One region of the Streptomyces sp. NPDC006174 genome, then DNA from elsewhere that is predicted to be linked to it. Evidence: riboswitches for the same ligand, from Rfam matches in the RefSeq annotation. Region 1 holds a riboswitch; the other holds the start of a gene.
The links. A riboswitch is a leader RNA that binds a small molecule or an ion and turns the genes downstream of it on or off. The one in region 1 is predicted to bind S-adenosylmethionine.
Positions count from the first base shown of each region.

Region 1 (7,677 bases):
AGCTTGGGGGAGTGCGTGCCGGGGCCCGCGAGCCCGGCATGATCCGAGCGGGAGGCCCTAAGGTGAAGGTTCCAGCCACGGCGACCGAGGGAGACAGACAGCCGTGATCACCGCGATCGTGCTCATCAAGACCAGCGTGGACCGGATTCCGGAGATCGCCGAGGCCATCGCCGCGCTGGACAGTGTCAGCGAGGTCTTCTCCGTCACCGGCACCTACGACCTGATCGCCATGGTCCGGGTCGCCCGGCACGACGACCTCGCCGATGTCATCCCCGGCCGGATCAGCAAGATCCCGGGCGTCGAGGGCACGGACACGCATGTGGCGTTCCGTACGTACTCCCAGCACGACCTGGAAGCGGCGTTCGCCATCGGCCTGGACGCGTAACGTCCGACGTACGTCGGCCGGGGACAGGCGCGCTGCCTGTTCCCGGCCGACGTGTTTGCCGGCCTCAGATCTGTGCGGCCTCGCCGCGGTCCGGGACGCAACGGCCGTCCTCGGTGCGGTACTTCCACTGGGCGCCCTCGCGGACCAGCTCGGAGACCGCGCGCAGGAACCGCTCGACGTGCTCGTCCGGCGTACCGGCGCCGAAGCTGACCCGGATCGCGTTGAGGGACCGCTCGCCCGGCTCGGCCTCCGGCGCGCCGCACTCGCCCGGGTCCTGCGGGTCGCTGCCGAGGAGGGTACGGACCAGCGGGTGGGCGCAGAAGAGGCCGTCGCGGACGCCGATGCCGTACTCGGCGGAGAGCGCGGCGGCGAAGTGCGAGCTGTTCCAGCCGCGCACCACGAAGGAGATGACGCCGACGCGGGGCGCGTCGTCGCCGAAGAGCGAGAGCACCTGGACCTCGGGAACCTCGGCGAGCCCTTCGCGGACCCGGCTCACCAGCTCCTGCTCCCGGGCGACCAGGCTGTCGAAGCCGGCCTCGGTGAGGGCCTTGCAGGCGGAGGCGATGGAGTAGACGCCGATGACGTTGGGCGAACCGGCCTCGTGGCGGGCGGCCGTGGTGTGCCAGTCGACGTCCACGCCACCGTCCGCGCGCCGGGCGACCTTGCGGGAGGCGCCGCCGCCGGCGAGGTACGGCTCGGCCGCCTGGAGCCAGTCGGCGCGGCCCGCGAGGACGCCGGAACCGAAGGGCGCGTAGACCTTGTGGCCGGAGAACGCGACCCAGTCGACGTCCAGTTCGGCGATGTCCACGGGGTGGTGCGGGGCCAGCTGCGCGGCGTCCAGGACGATCCGGGCGCCGTGCGCGTGAGCGGCGGCGGCCAGCTCCTTCACCGGCCACAGCTCGCCGGTCACGTTGGAGGCACCGGTGACGCAGACGAGGGCCGGGCCGTAGGGGTCGCGGTCGGCGAGCGCGCGCTCCAGGGTCTCCACCGCCTGACCCGGCGTACGGGGCGCGTTGAGGTAGGTGACCTGGGCGTCGCGCCAGGGCAGCAGCGAGGCGTGGTGCTCGGTCTCGTACACGAAGACCTGGCAGTTCGCCGGGACCGCGGCGGCCAGCAGGTTGAGCGAGTCGGTGGTCGAGCGGGTGAAGACGACCTGGTCCTCCGCGCGGCAGCCGAGGAACTCCGCGACCGTGCGGCGGCTGTTCTCGAAGAGGTCGGTGGAGAGCTGCGAGAGGTATCCGGCACCACGGTGGACGCTGCCGTAGTACGGGGCGTACGCGGCGACGTCGTCCCAGACCCGCTGGAGGGCCGGGGCGCTGGCGGCGTAGTCGAGTGCGGCGTAGGTGACTTCACCGCCGGTGACGAGCGGAACAGTGACATCCTGCCCCAGAACGGGCAGCGGGGCACAAACCGACGGGTCGATGGCAGCGGTGGAGACAGACATGGCGAACTCCCGTAACAGGCAGGCGAAATCCGCGCGCCTGCGGATACGCGGCGGCGCGGAGAAGGAAGGAAAAGAAGGCGCGCTGAAGAAGGGCGGTCAGCTCAGGGCAGGAAAAAGCCCTGGGACGAGCCCTAACGCATTCGCTTGCTCACAGAAGGCTCCCTAGGGACCAGGACCCCGGGGGCTGACGTCCACTGGACGCCGAGGGGCCCGCGCTTGCCGCAGACCTCGCTGCCTACGGCCTGGTCTTCACCCGGGGCACCCCGCCACGGACGGAGGGTTGCCGGACAGCGGGCCGGGGCCGTAGTCGCTGTCACTCATGACCTGCGCAGCATCTTGCCATATGTATGCGCACGCGCAAGGGCGCAGTCCGGCATCCGGACTGCGCCCCTGACCGATTTCAGGCGTTGCTGGCCGCCACCCACCGCTCCAGCGCGTGCTTCGCCGCACCGGAGTCGACGGCTTCGGCGGCCACCTGGATCTTCGCCGCGATCTGCTCGGTCAGCGTGCCGGTGCCCGGGTCGAGGGCGACCAGCGCCGCCGCCGAGTTGAGCAGCACCGCCTCCCGTACCGCGCCGGCCTCGCCGTCCAGCAGGCGGCGGGCCACATCGGCGTTGTACGAGGCGTCGGCGCCGCGCAGCGCCTCGACGGGGACCAGCGGGAGGCCGACGTCGCGCGGGTCGAACGGCTCCTCGCGGACACTCCCGTCCCGGACCACCCAGACCCGCGAGGTGGCGGTGGTGGTCAGCTCGTCGAGCCCGTCGTCGCCGCGGAAGACGAGCGCCGAGTTGCCGCGCTCCGCGAGGACGCCCGCGACGATGGGTGCCATCCGGGCGTCGGCCACGCCGATGGCCTGGGAGCGTACCTGGGCCGGGTTGGTGAGCGGGCCCAGGATGTTGAACGTGGTCTGCGCGCCGAGTTCGCGGCGGGCCTTGGCCGCGTACCGCAGGGCGGGGTGGAACTTCACGGCGAAGCAGAAGGTGATGCCCGCCGCCTCGGCCACCTCGACCACCCGCTGCGGCGTCAGCTCCAGGTTGACGCCGAGCTTCTCCAGTACGTCGGAGGAGCCGCTCGCCGACGAGGCGGCCCGGTTGCCGTGTTTGACGACCTTGGCGCCGGTCCCGGCGATGACGATCGCGGACATGGTCGAGATGTTGACCGTCTTGGCGAGGTCGCCGCCGGTGCCGACGATGTCGACGGTGCGGCCGGGCACATGGATGGTGTTGGCGTGCGCGTACATCGCGCGCACGAGACCGGTGACCTCCTCGACGGTCTCACCCTTGGCCCGCAGCGCGACCGCGAAGCCGGCGATCTGCGCGTCGGTCGCCTCGCCGCTCATGATGCGGTCCATCGCCCAGGCGGTCTCCTCGGTGGAGAGGTTCTCGCCGCGCAGCAGAGGGTTCAGCAGGCCGGGCCAGGAACGGTCCGCCACGCTGTCGCCGCCGCTCGGGGTCACAACGTTCATGGTCCGCTCCAGGGGGTCCACAGCCGGAAGAGATACGGCTCCACCCTATCCAGCCACCGGGACCGCGAAGAGCCCCGTCCATCGAATGGACGGGGCTCCCACGGTGGCGATCAGGTCAGGTGATCAGTGGTGGCCGTGGCCGGAGGTGATCTCCTTGTACTCCTCGGCGGTGGGCTTGGCGATCTGGCTGTTCTCGCCGTAGTAGCCCTTGCTGAGCTTGGCCCGCACCTTCTGGACCGGGGAGATCTTGCGCTTGACGCCGTTCTCGTCGACCTCGGGGCCGAGTTCGACCGGCTGGTACTGCTCGTGCGCGGTGAGCGTGTGCAGCTGACCGGGCGAGAGCGGCTCGTGGATCTCCACGAACTCACCGTGCGGCAGGCGCTTGATGATGCCGGTCTCGCGACCGTGCAGCACCTTCTCCTTGTCGCGGCGCTGGAGGCCGAGGCAGATCCGCTTCGTGACGATGAACGCGATGACCGGTCCGGCGAAGAAGAAGATCCGGACGAACCAGGAGATGGCGTTCAGCGACAGATGGAAGTGCGTCGCCCACAGGTCGTTACCACCGCCGACGAGGCCGATGAAGTACGCCGTGATCCAGGCGACACCGAGAGCCGTACGGGTCGGGGCGTTGCGCGGGCGGTCCAGGATGTGGTGCTCGCGCTTGTCCCCGGTGACCCAGGACTCGATGAACGGATAGACCGCGGGGAGCGTGAGCACCAGGCCGAAGAGGACCAGCGGGATGAACACACCCAGGTTGAGCGTGTGACCCCAGAAGACGATCTCCCAGCCCGGCATGACACGGACCAGACCCTCGGCGAAGCCCATGTACCAGTCGGGCTGGGCGCCGGTGGACACCTGGTCCGGGCGGTACGGACCGAGCGCCCAGATCGGGTTGATCGTGGCGATGGCCGAGATGATCGCGATGATGCCGAAGACCAGGAAGAAGAAGCCTCCGGCCTTCGCCATGTAGACCGGCAGCAGCGGCATGCCGACGACGTTCTTGTTGGTCCGGCCGGGACCCGCGAACTGCGTGTGCTTGTGGTAGAAGACCAGGATCAGGTGGGCCACCAGCAGCCCGAGCATGATGCCCGGCAGCAGCAGGATGTGGATCGAGTAGAACCGGGCCACGAAGTCGTGGCCGGGGAACTCGCCGCCGAACAGGAACATCGAGATGTACGTACCGACGATCGGCACGGACAGGATGGCGCCCTGCGTGAAGCGGACACCCGTACCGGAGAGCAGGTCGTCCGGGAGGGAGTAGCCGGTGAAGCCGGTGAACATACCGAGCACGAACAGCAGGAAGCCGAAGAGCCAGTTGATCTCGCGCGGCTTGCGGAAGGCGCCCGTGAAGAAGACACGGCACATGTGCACGAACATGGCGGCCAGGAAGATCAGCGCGCCCCAGTGGTGGATCTGCCGGACGAGCAGACCACCGCGGACCTCGAAGCTGATCTTCAGCGTGGAGGCGTAGGCCTCCGACATCCGGATGCCCTGCATGGGCTCGTACGGACCGTGGTAGACGATCTCGTTCATGCTCGGCTGGAAGAACAGCGTCAGATACACACCCGTGAGGATGATGATGATGAAGCTGTAGAGCGCGACCTCACCGAGCATGAACGACCAGTGGTCCGGGAAGATCTTGCGCATGTTGGCCTTGGCCAGGCCGTAGATGCCGAGCCGGCCGTCCGCCCAGTCGGCGACCCGCTCGCCCGCGGGTGCCTTGCGCTGACCTGTCTGGCCGGCGGGCTCGTTCGTTGTTGCAGTACTCATCCGCGCTCCCAGAAGGAAGGGCCGACGGGCTCGTCGAAGTCACCGAGCGCCTCGAGGTTGCCCTCGCTGTTCACGCCGATCCGCAGCTGCGGGAGCGCGTGGCCGGCCGGACCGAAGATGACGCGGGCGCCGTCGGAGAGGTCGAAGGTGGACTGGTGGCACGGGCAGAGCACGTGGTGTGTCTGCTGCTCGTACAGGCTGATCGGGCAGCCGACGTGGGTGCAGATCTTGGAGAAGGCCACGATGCCCTCGTGGGCCCAGTCGCGCTGGCGCTGGTCCTTGATGTCGTCCGGCTCGATGCGGACGATCATCAGGGCTGCCTTGGCGATCTGCGTCAGGAAGTCGTGCGCGTCGTCCTCGAGCCCTTCGGGCTTGGCGAAGGTCAGCGACCCCACGGCCACGTGCTCGGGACGGAGCGGCTCACCGGTGTTCATGTTGACGAGCAGCTTGCCCTTGGCCCACATCGTGGTCCGGAGCTTCTTCTCCGGGAGCGGACCGAGGTCGCGCAGCAGCACCACACCGGAGAGCGGCACCAGGGCCAGCGCGCCGAACATCGTGGTGCGGATGAGCTTGCGACGGCCGATCGCGGACTCCTCGGCACCGGCCTTGAAGTCGGCCATGACCTGGGCCTTGACCTCGGCCGGCGCCTCGATCGGGTGCCGTTCGGCGGCGACCTCGACGTCGGACATCAGGGTGCGCGCCCAGTGGACGGCGCCCGCTCCGATGAAGAAGAGCGCGAAGCCGAGCGTCAGTCCCAGGGAGAAGTTGAGCGCGCTCACATGGCCGAAGGGCCAGATGAAGACGATCTTGTCCACCGGGAAGATGACGTAGGAGGCGATGAAGCCGACCGTCGACAGCATCGAGAGGACGAACATGAACGCGACGGCCCGCTCCGAGCGGTTCGCGGCGCGTTCGTCGAGGTCCTGGATGCGCGGCTTGTGGGCCGGCAGCCCAGGGTCGGCGAACGGGTCGTCCTTGACCTCCACCGCGCCGTGCGCGGTCTCCTGCACTACGGGCAGGTTGTCTTCTGGAATCTGTTGGCTACTCATGACTTCTTGGCCTTAGCGGTGTGGGCCGCGACCCAAATGGCAACTGCGACGAGCGCGCCGAGTCCGAAGATCCAGGCGAACAGACCTTCGCTGACCGGACCCAGGCCGCCGAGGGCGAGGCCACCGGGGCTCTCCGACTCCGAACCGTTCACGGTCTCGATGTACGCGATGATGTCCTTCTTCTCCTGCTCCGGCATCGTCGTGTCCGGGAAGGAGGGCATGGACTGCGGGCCGGTCTGCATGGCCTCGTAGATGTGCTTCGGGCTCACGCCTTCGAGGTCCGGGGCGTACTTGCCGTTGGTCAGCGCGCCGCCCTTGCCCGTGAAGTTGTGGCACTGGGCGCAGTTGTTGCGGAACAGTTCGCCGCCCTTGGCGACGTCCGCGCCGGCCGGGTCGACCTGCTTGTCGGTCGGCGTGATCGGACCGGCGCCGAGCGACGCGACGTACGCCGCGAGCTGGTCGATCTCCGCCTGGGTGTAGATGACCGGCTTCTTCGGTACCTGGGCGCCCGGCTGCTGCGCGGGCATGCGGCCCGTACCGACCTGGAAGTCGACGGCGGCGGAGCCCACGCCCACGAGGGACGGCCCGTCGGTGGTGCCCTGACCGCCGGTTCCGTGGCAGCTGGCGCAGCCTACGGTGTAGAGCTTCTTGCCCTCGTCGATGGCGAGGGACTGGGCGGTTTCTTCGGCCTGCGCCTTACCCGCAGGCGCGAACGCGGCGTACAGCCCCCCGGTAGCCGCCAGCGCGAGGAGTAGTACGACGACCGCCGCCAGCGGATGGCGTCGTCGTGCGGAGAGCTTTTTCACGGATTACCCCGGTGTCAGGATCTTCTGCGTCGATGGTGGGTGGGTGCGAGCCCGGTTACTTGATCATGTAGATCGTTGCGAACAGGCCGATCCACACCACATCCACGAAGTGCCAGTAGTAGGACACGACGATGGCTGCGGTGGCCTGGTCATGGGTGAACCTCTTGGCCGCGTACGTCCTGCCGAGGACCAGCAGGAAGGCGATGAGACCGCCCGTCACGTGCAGACCGTGGAAGCCGGTGGTCAGGTAGAACACCGAGCCGTACGGGTCGGACGAGAGGGAGAGCCCCGCTTCCTTGACCAGCTCCACGTACTCCAGGACCTGGCCGCCGACGAAGATCGAGCCCATCACGAACGTCACGATGAACCAGGTGCGGAGCTTCTTCACGTCGCCCCGCTCGGCGGCGAAGACGCCGAGCTGGCAGGTGAGTGAGGAGAGCACCAGGATCGTGGTGTTCGTGGCCGAGAACGGGAAGTTCAGATGCCCGGCCATCTCCTTCCAGTAATCGGGTCCCATCACCGATCGAAGGGTGAAGTACATCGCGAAGAGGGCCGCGAAGAACATCAGCTCGGACGCCAACCAGATGATGGTTCCGACGCTGGTGAGGTTCGGCCGATTGACCGACGGGTGCGCGTGCCCGGTTTCTACTGTCGTTGCTGTCGCCACGACCGACATTATGTCGGTCGCTTATCCCGCCCTCACTCCGGGGGGTGCCGTTCGGTGTGTCAGTGGCGTGTGTCCTGCCCGAACGGCCCAG
Region 1 covers NZ_JBEXTJ010000006.1:379,550-387,226, forward strand. Annotated here, with positions in the region: gene ABZ267_RS16415 (Lrp/AsnC ligand binding domain-containing protein) at 104-385, shown strand; gene ABZ267_RS16420 (aminotransferase class V-fold PLP-dependent enzyme) at 450-1,829, opposite strand; SAM riboswitch class IV at 2,037-2,154, opposite strand; gene trpD (anthranilate phosphoribosyltransferase) at 2,230-3,294, opposite strand; gene ABZ267_RS16430 (cytochrome bc complex cytochrome b subunit) at 3,418-5,064, opposite strand; gene ABZ267_RS16435 (Rieske 2Fe-2S domain-containing protein) at 5,061-6,113, opposite strand; gene ABZ267_RS16440 (c-type cytochrome) at 6,110-6,919, opposite strand; gene ABZ267_RS16445 (heme-copper oxidase subunit III) at 6,975-7,595, opposite strand.

Region 2 (7,677 bases), on a different contig from region 1:
ACAGTGGCACGGGCGACGTCACCCTCACGCTGGTCGCCGCCGACTACGGCAACAGCTCGGCCAACAGCTCCGAGAAGTACTGGAGCGGTGTCGCGGCGGGCTTCGAGAAGCAGAATCCCGGCATCAAGGTCGACGTCAACGTCTACTCCTGGAAGGACGTCGACCGCAAGGTCGCCGAGATGGTGAAGGCGGGCAAGGCTCCCGACATCGCGCAGATCGGCGCCTACGCGGACTACGCCAAGGACGGCAAGCTCTACAGCGCCGACCAGATGCTCTCCATCCGCACCCAGGCCAACTTCCTCCCGAGCCTGACCGACGCGGGCAAGGTCGACGGCACGCTGTACGGGCTCCCGTTCGTCGCCAGCACCCGGCTGCTCTTCTACAACGAGAAGCTCTTCGGCCAGGCGGGGCTGGACGCGCCGGAGACCTGGGACGACATCCAGAAGGACGCGGCCGCGCTCAAGGCCAAGGGCGTCAAGTACCCCTTCGCCCTGCCGCTCGGCCAGGAGGAGTCGCAGGCCGAGACGCTGATGTGGCTGCTCAGCAACAGCGGTGGTTACGTCGACGACGTCGGCCTCTACGACATCGACTCGGCGCAGAACATCGCCACGTTCAGCTGGCTGCGGGACAACCTGGTCGGCAAGGGCCTCACCGGCCCCGTCGCGCCGGGCAAGCTGGACCGCGCGAAGGCCTTCGAGGCGTTCACCAAGGGCGAGGTCGGCATGCTCAACGGCCACCCCACGCTGATGGAGGAGGCCGAGGCCAAGGGCGTCAAGGTCGGCATGGTGCCGCTGCCGGGCGCCGAGGGGCCGACCAAGGGGTCGATGGGCGTCGCCGACTGGATGATGGGCTTCAAGCAGAACGGCAACCGCAAGGCGATCGGCGAGTTCTTCGACTACGCCTACTCCGACGAGAACGTGCTCGCCTTCGCCGACGAGTACGACCTGCTCCCGGTGACCGGCAGCGCGTCCGCCGAGATGGAGACCGACAGCAAGCACGCGAAGCTGCGCGAGTTCCTGGCGGCGCTGCCCAACTCCCAGCTGCCTCCCTTCGGCAAGACGTCCTGGGCGACGGTGAGCGAGTCGATCAAGACGAACATCGGCGAGGCGGTGGCGCCCGGCGGGAGCCCGGAGCGGGTGCTCGGGGAGATAGCGGCTGAGGCGGCGAAGGCGGAGAGCGCGGAGTAGGTGGGCGCGGCGGGGTCGGTTGCGCGGTTAGGTTGGTTGTATGACCGCTCCTGACGCCGATCCCGCGCCCACCCCTCCGGGGCTGTCCGACCGTGACCGTGCTCTGCTCGCGCTGGAGCGGAGGTCGTGGGCAGGGCCGGGGGCGAAGGAGCGGGCGATCCGGGAGGAGCTGGGGATGTCCCCGGTGCGCTACTTCCAGCTCCTCAACGCGCTGATCGAGGACGAGCGGGCGCTGCGGGAGGATCCGGTGACGGTGAACCGCCTGCGCCGGCTGCGGGCGGAGAGGCGCGAGCGCCGCTGAGCCTTTCCGTGGGCGCTGCCCCCGAGCCCCCGCTCCTCAAACGACGGAGGGGCTGGATTGCTACGCTCAACCCCATGGGCAGCCACTCCGTACAGCCGCCGATCCCGACCCCGACCACTCCGGCCGGCCGCGATGGCCTGAAGGCCGTCCTCGAACGGCCCGGCCGCGCGGTCATCGCTCTCGACTTCGACGGCACGCTCGCCGACATCGTCCCCGACCCCGAGCGCGCCCGCGCCCACCCCGGCGCCGTGGAAGCGCTCGCGGCGCTCGCGCCGAAGGTCGCCTCCATCGCCGTGATCACCGGCCGCCCCGCAGGCGTCGCCGTACGGTACGGCGGCTTCGCGGGCGTCCCCGGCCTGGACCACCTCGTCGTCCTCGGCCACTACGGCGCCGAGCGCTGGGACGCCGTCACCGGCACCGTGTCCGCTCCCGCACCTCATCCCGGCGTCGCCGAGGCGCGCGCCGAACTCCCCGGCGTACTGCACGAGTTCGACTCCTGGCACGGCACCTGGATCGAGGAGAAGGGCCAGGCCGTCGCCGTCCACACCCGCCGCGCCGAGGACCCGCAGGCGGCCTTCGAGACCCTGCGCTCCCCGCTCGGGGAGCTGGCCGCCCGCCACGGGCTGATCCTCGAACCGGGCCGCCAGGTCCTGGAGTTGCGCCCGCCGGGCATGGACAAGGGCGTGGCGCTCGCGGAGTACGTACGCGAGGTCGACGCCGCATCCGTCGTGTACGCCGGAGACGACCTCGGCGACCTCGCCGCTTTCGCCGCCGTGGAGAAGCTGCGCGGCGGCGGCGCGGACGGCATCCCGGGCCTCCTGGTGTGCAGCGGCAGCGCCGAGGTGCCCGAACTGGCCGAGCGCGCCGACCTGTCGGTGCCGGGCCCGGCCGCCGTGGTCGACTTCCTGGCGGCCCTGGCCGGTCAGCTGTAGGCGCTCACTCCTGCCGCAGCGCCTCCAGCTGGTCCAGGAACCACTGCTGCGGCGGGAGCGCGGTCGCCGCCTCCGCCAGCCGCTTCGTACGGCCGGCCCGCTCGTCCGAACCCATCGACAGCGCCTCGTGCAGCGCCTCCGCCGTGGCCACCACGTCGTACGGGTTCACGACGATCGCGTCCTCGCCCAGCTCCTCGTACGCACCCGCCTCCCGCGACAGCACCAGCGCGCAGCCGTGGTCGGAGACGACGGGGACCTCCTTGGCGACCAGGTTCATGCCGTCGCGGATCGGGTTGACCAGCGCCACGTCCGCCAGCCGGTACGCGGCGAGCGAGCGCGCGAAGTCGTCGTTCACGTGAAGCAGGACCGGCGTCCAACTCTCCGTGCCGTACGCTCCGTTGATCTCCGTGGCCAGGGTCTGCACCGCCGCCGTGTAGTCGCGGTAGACCGACAGGTCCTGGCGTGAGGGATAGGCGAAGGCCACGTGGACCACGCGCTCGCGCCACTCCGGGCGGGTCTCCAGCAGGGTCCGGTAGGCGTGCAGGCCGCGCACGATGTTCTTGGACAGCTCGGTGCGGTCCACCCGCACGATCGTCTTCCTGTCCTCGCCGACCTGCTCCCGCAGCGCCTCCATCCGCTCGTCCACGTCCGCCTCGCGCGACCGCCGCCGCAGGAAGTCCGCGTCGGCGCCGAGCCCGTGCACGCCGACCCTGGTCCGGCCCGTCCCGCCGAGGATCTCCGTACAGCAGCCGATGAACGCGTCCGCCCACCGCCGGGTCAGGAACGCGGCCCGGTCCGCGCCGAGGATGCCGCGCAGCAGCTGCTCACCGATGTCGTCGGGCAGCAGCCGGAAGTAGTCCACCGGCGCCCACGGCGTGTGCGAGAAGTGGCCGATCTTCAGGTCCGGGCGCAGCTCGCGGAGCATGCCGGGGACCAGGGCCAGGTGGTAGTCCTGGACCAGGACCGCCGCCTCCGGGCCCGCCTCCTCGGCGAGTGCCTGGGCGAAGGCCCGGTTGTACGCCTCGTACGAGGCCCACTGGCGCCGGAATTCGGCGTCGAAGACCGGCTCCACGGGCGTCTGGTAGAGCAGGTGGTGGACGAACCACAGCACCGAGTTGGCGATGCCGTTGTACGCGTCGGCGTGCACCTCGGCGTCGATGTCCAGCATCCGTACGCCCGGCTCACCGACCCCGCGCCGCACCGCCTCGCGGTCGCCGTCGCCGAGGGCCGCGCAGACCCAGAGCTTGTCGTCGACGGCGCTCAGCCCGGAGACGAGCCCGCCGCCGCCGCGCTTGGCGTCGAGCGTTCCGTCCTCGCCGAGCGTGTACGTGATCGGGCCGCGGTTGGACGCGACGAGGACCTGGGCGGTGGAGGTGGGTGTGTGCTCGGTGACCATGTAGCGGAACCTAGCCCGTAAGGGAAGCCGCCAAACGCCTCAGAGCCTCACGCCGCCCACCGCGCCCGCGTACGCCTCAGGACCGCCGGACCGCCCCACGCCTCCTCGCGCCTCACGCTGCCTCGCGCCATCGCACCTCACGCCGCCCACCGCTCCGCGTACTCCGCGATCTCCCGCATCGGCGGCCGCTCCTCCGTGTCCACCGCATGTGTGCGCGGCACGAACCCCTCCTCGGCTCGCTCGAACTGCGTCAGCGCCGGCCGCACCAGATGGCCCCGGGAGAGCCGCAGCTGTGCCGTGCGGTAGATCGCCGCCGCCATCCGGCCCAGCGCCTGCCCGTCCTGGTGCCGGTGGCGCCGTACGCCCACATCCACCTGGCCCAGCGCGTCCAGACCCACGGTGTGCAGCGCGTCCACCAGGAGCCCCAGCTCCACTCCGTAACCGACCGGGAACGGCAGCCGCTCCAGCAGCGAGCGCCGCACCGCGTACTCGCCGCCCAGCGGCTGCACGAAGCCGGCCAGCTGCGGCCAGTGCAGATTGAGCAGCGGACGTGCCACCAATTCGGTGACGCGGCCGCCTTGGCCTGCGGTGTCACCGAGCGGACGGTCGTACATCGCCTTGACGAACTGCACGGCGGGGTCCGTGAGCAGCGGGCCGACCGTTCCCGAGACGAAGTCCGCCGAGAAGTCCCTCAGGTCCGCGTCGACGAAGCAGACGATCTCGCCGCTGGTCACCAGGAGCGACCGCCACAGCACCTCGCCCTTGCCGGGCAGCGCTGGAATCCGCGGCAGGATCGCGTCCCGGTGCACCACCCGCGCGCCCGCCGCGCGCGCGGCGGCGGCGGTGGCGTCGGTGGAACCGGAGTCGATCACCACCAGCTCGTCGACCAGCCGGACCTTCTCCATCAGCTCGCGCCGGATCGTCGCCACGATCGCGCCGACCGTGGCCTCCTCGTTCAGCGCGGGCAGCACCACGCTCACCGACGTACGGTGCGGATCGGCGGCCCGGGCGTCGGTGAGCCGGTTCAGCGGGCGGTCGGCGGACGACCAGGAACGCCTGGTCAGCCAGCGTTCCACCTCTTCGAGCACGGTCGGGACTCCTCGTGTGTGAGCGGTATGTGATCCATCTCGCCGTTCGGACGACTATCTCAACAGTCCGGTCCTTCGGTTACAGTCTTGAACAACGCGGATGACCGTCGCATGTCGGGGTCCGTCCGCAGACAAACGCCTGGATCGAAGATCCAGTGCCACAGAGCTCATCCAGAGGGACTGAGGGAACGGCCCGTTGAAGTCCCGGCAACCCTCCTACCGACCGCGAGGTCACGGTGGGGAAGGTGCCAATTCCGTCTTGTGGCGAAATGCGCCGCAAGGAAGATGAGGAGAAAGGGCCTCCGCCATCATGGCTGTTCAGACCATCGCAGGTAATGCCACCACCGCTTCCGTGGACCTCGGTCCCGCCGCGGCGCTTTCCTGCCGCGAGTGCGGCGAGCGTTTCGAGCTCGGCCCCCTTTTCGCCTGTGCGTCCTGTTTCGGGCCACTGGAAGTGGCGTACGACCTGCCGACCGGTTCCGCCGAGGAGCTGAAGAAGCGCATCGAGGCCGGCCCGAACAACATCTGGCGCTACGCCCCGCTGCTGCCGGTTCCCGCCGATGTCGCGGAGAAGCCCAACATCAATCCCGGTTTCACCAAGCTGGTCAAGGCCGACAACCTCGCCCGCGAGCTGGGCGTGACCGGCGGTCTGTACGTCAAGGACGACTCCGGCAACCCGACGCACTCCTTCAAGGACCGCGTCGTCGCGATCGCCGTCGAGGCCGCCCGCGCCTTCGGTTTCACCACGCTCTCCTGCTCCTCCACCGGCAACCTGGCCGGAGCCGTCGGCGCCGCCGCCGCCCGCGCCGGACTGCGCTCCTGCGTGTTCATCCCGCACGACCTGGAGCAGGGCAAGGTCGTCATGGCCGCGGTGTACGGCGGTGAGCTGGTCGGCATCGAGGGCAACTACGACGACGTCAACCGCTTCTGCTCCGAGCTCATCGGCGACCCGCTCGGCGAGGGCTGGGGCTTCGTCAACGTCAACCTGCGGCCGTACTACGGCGAGGGCTCCAAGACGCTGGCGTACGAGATCTGCGAGCAGCTCGGCTGGCAGCTGCCCGACCAGATCGTCATCCCGATCGCGTCCGGCTCCCAGCTGACGAAGATCGACAAGGGGTTCCAGGAGCTGATCAAGCTCGGTCTGATCGCGGACAAGCCGTACAAGATCTTCGGCGCCCAGGCCGAGGGCTGCTCGCCGGTGTCCGCCGCCTTCAAGGCCGGCCACGACGTCGTACGGCCGCAGAAGCCGAACACCATCGCCAAGTCGCTGGCCATCGGCAACCCGGCGGACGGCCCGTACGTCCTGGACATCGCCCGTCGCACCGGCGGCGCGGTGGAGGACGTGAACGACGAGCAGGTGGTCGACGCGATCAAGCTGCTGGCGCGCACCGAGGGCATCTTCGGCGAGACGGCGGGCGGCGTGACGCTCGGCGTGACGAAGAAGCTGATCGAGGCCGGCGTGATCGACCCGGCGCTCACCACCGTCGTCCTGAACACCGGTGACGGGCTCAAGACGCTCGACGCGGTCTCCGCGACCTCGCAGGCGACGGCGACCATCAAGCCGAGTCTGGACGCGTTCCGCGCCGCGGGCCTCGCCTCCGCCTGACCACACCGACCGCAGCAGCCAGAAAGGCGTCCGCCATGAGCGTCAAGGTCCGCATCCCCACCATCCTCCGCACCTACACGGGCGGCCAGGCCGAGGTCACGGCGGAGGGCGCGAAGCTCTCCGAGGTCATCGAGTCCCTGGAGAAGGACCACCCGGGCATCGCCGCCCGCGTCCTGGACGACCAGGGCAAGCTGCGCCGCTTCGTCAACGTGTACGTCAACGACGACGACGTCCGTTTCGAGGGCGGGCTCGACGCGGCCACGCCCGACGGCGCCGGCATCTCGATCATCCCGGCCGTGGCCGGCGGCTGCTGATCCGACCGCCCTCAGCTGAACCACAGTTGCCCTCTCCGCCACACAAAGCGGAGGGGGCAATTCTGCATGGTTGAGCACGGTACAGTTGGGGAAGGCCCCTTCGCTGCGCGTGCCGCCCGCATATGAGAATGCGCCCGGCCCCGATAAGAAGCAGCCAAAGTGCGTGAACCCCTTGAGGCATAAGTGGCCTTTGCCTGGTCCGACTTGCCCGTAAATTTCAGCAATCCCGCATATTCGGGCGTTCGCCTGTGCCCAGAATTCTCGTCCGATTGACCTGTTGCAGAGGGCAGTTGGGCGGATACATTCGGCCGCGGTCGACGCGCTGCGGCGCCGCGCACCCTCTCCTGTCGGAGGGTGAGTTCCGACCCGGGCCCGCGAAGTGCGGTCCCGTGCAAGGGCCAGTTATAGGGGAGTTAGGCATGGCTCAGGGCACCGTCAAGTGGTTCAACGCGGAGAAGGGGTACGGCTTCATCGCGGTCGACGGTGGTGCGGATGTTTTCGTCCACTACAGCGCGATCCAGATGGACGGGTACCGCACCCTCGAAGAGGGTCAGCGAGTTGAATTCGAGATCTCGCAGGGCCAGAAGGGGCCCCAGGCCGACATGGTCAAGCTCGCCGTCGGCTGAGTCCGGCGCGGCCGTCCGACGTCACTACTCACGCACGCAGGGCCCGACCCCGGAGTGATCCAGGGGATCGGGCCCTTCGTGCGCGCCCGGACCGTATGGCCGGCCCTGGCCTGAGGCGCTTGCACTCTCGGGGGTCGAGTGCTAATCATTGGCGTTAGCACTCTCCAGGTGAGAGTGACAGAAACTTGGACCGGGCCGGTGAGGCCCGCAGGCGCGGTGGGGCAAGG
Region 2 covers NZ_JBEXTJ010000014.1:142,236-149,912, forward strand. Annotated here, with positions in the region: gene ABZ267_RS28050 (extracellular solute-binding protein) at 1-1,187, shown strand, start outside; gene ABZ267_RS28055 (DUF3263 domain-containing protein) at 1,228-1,488, shown strand; gene otsB (trehalose-phosphatase) at 1,563-2,420, shown strand; gene ABZ267_RS28065 (trehalose-6-phosphate synthase) at 2,425-3,816, opposite strand; gene ABZ267_RS28070 (glucosyl-3-phosphoglycerate synthase) at 3,954-4,904, opposite strand; SAM riboswitch class I at 5,069-5,196, shown strand; gene thrC (threonine synthase) at 5,215-6,510, shown strand; gene ABZ267_RS28080 (MoaD/ThiS family protein) at 6,546-6,824, shown strand; gene ABZ267_RS28085 (cold-shock protein) at 7,244-7,450, shown strand.
Region 2: another riboswitch for S-adenosylmethionine. It lies ahead of thrC (threonine synthase); the one in region 1 lies ahead of ABZ267_RS16420 (aminotransferase class V-fold PLP-dependent enzyme).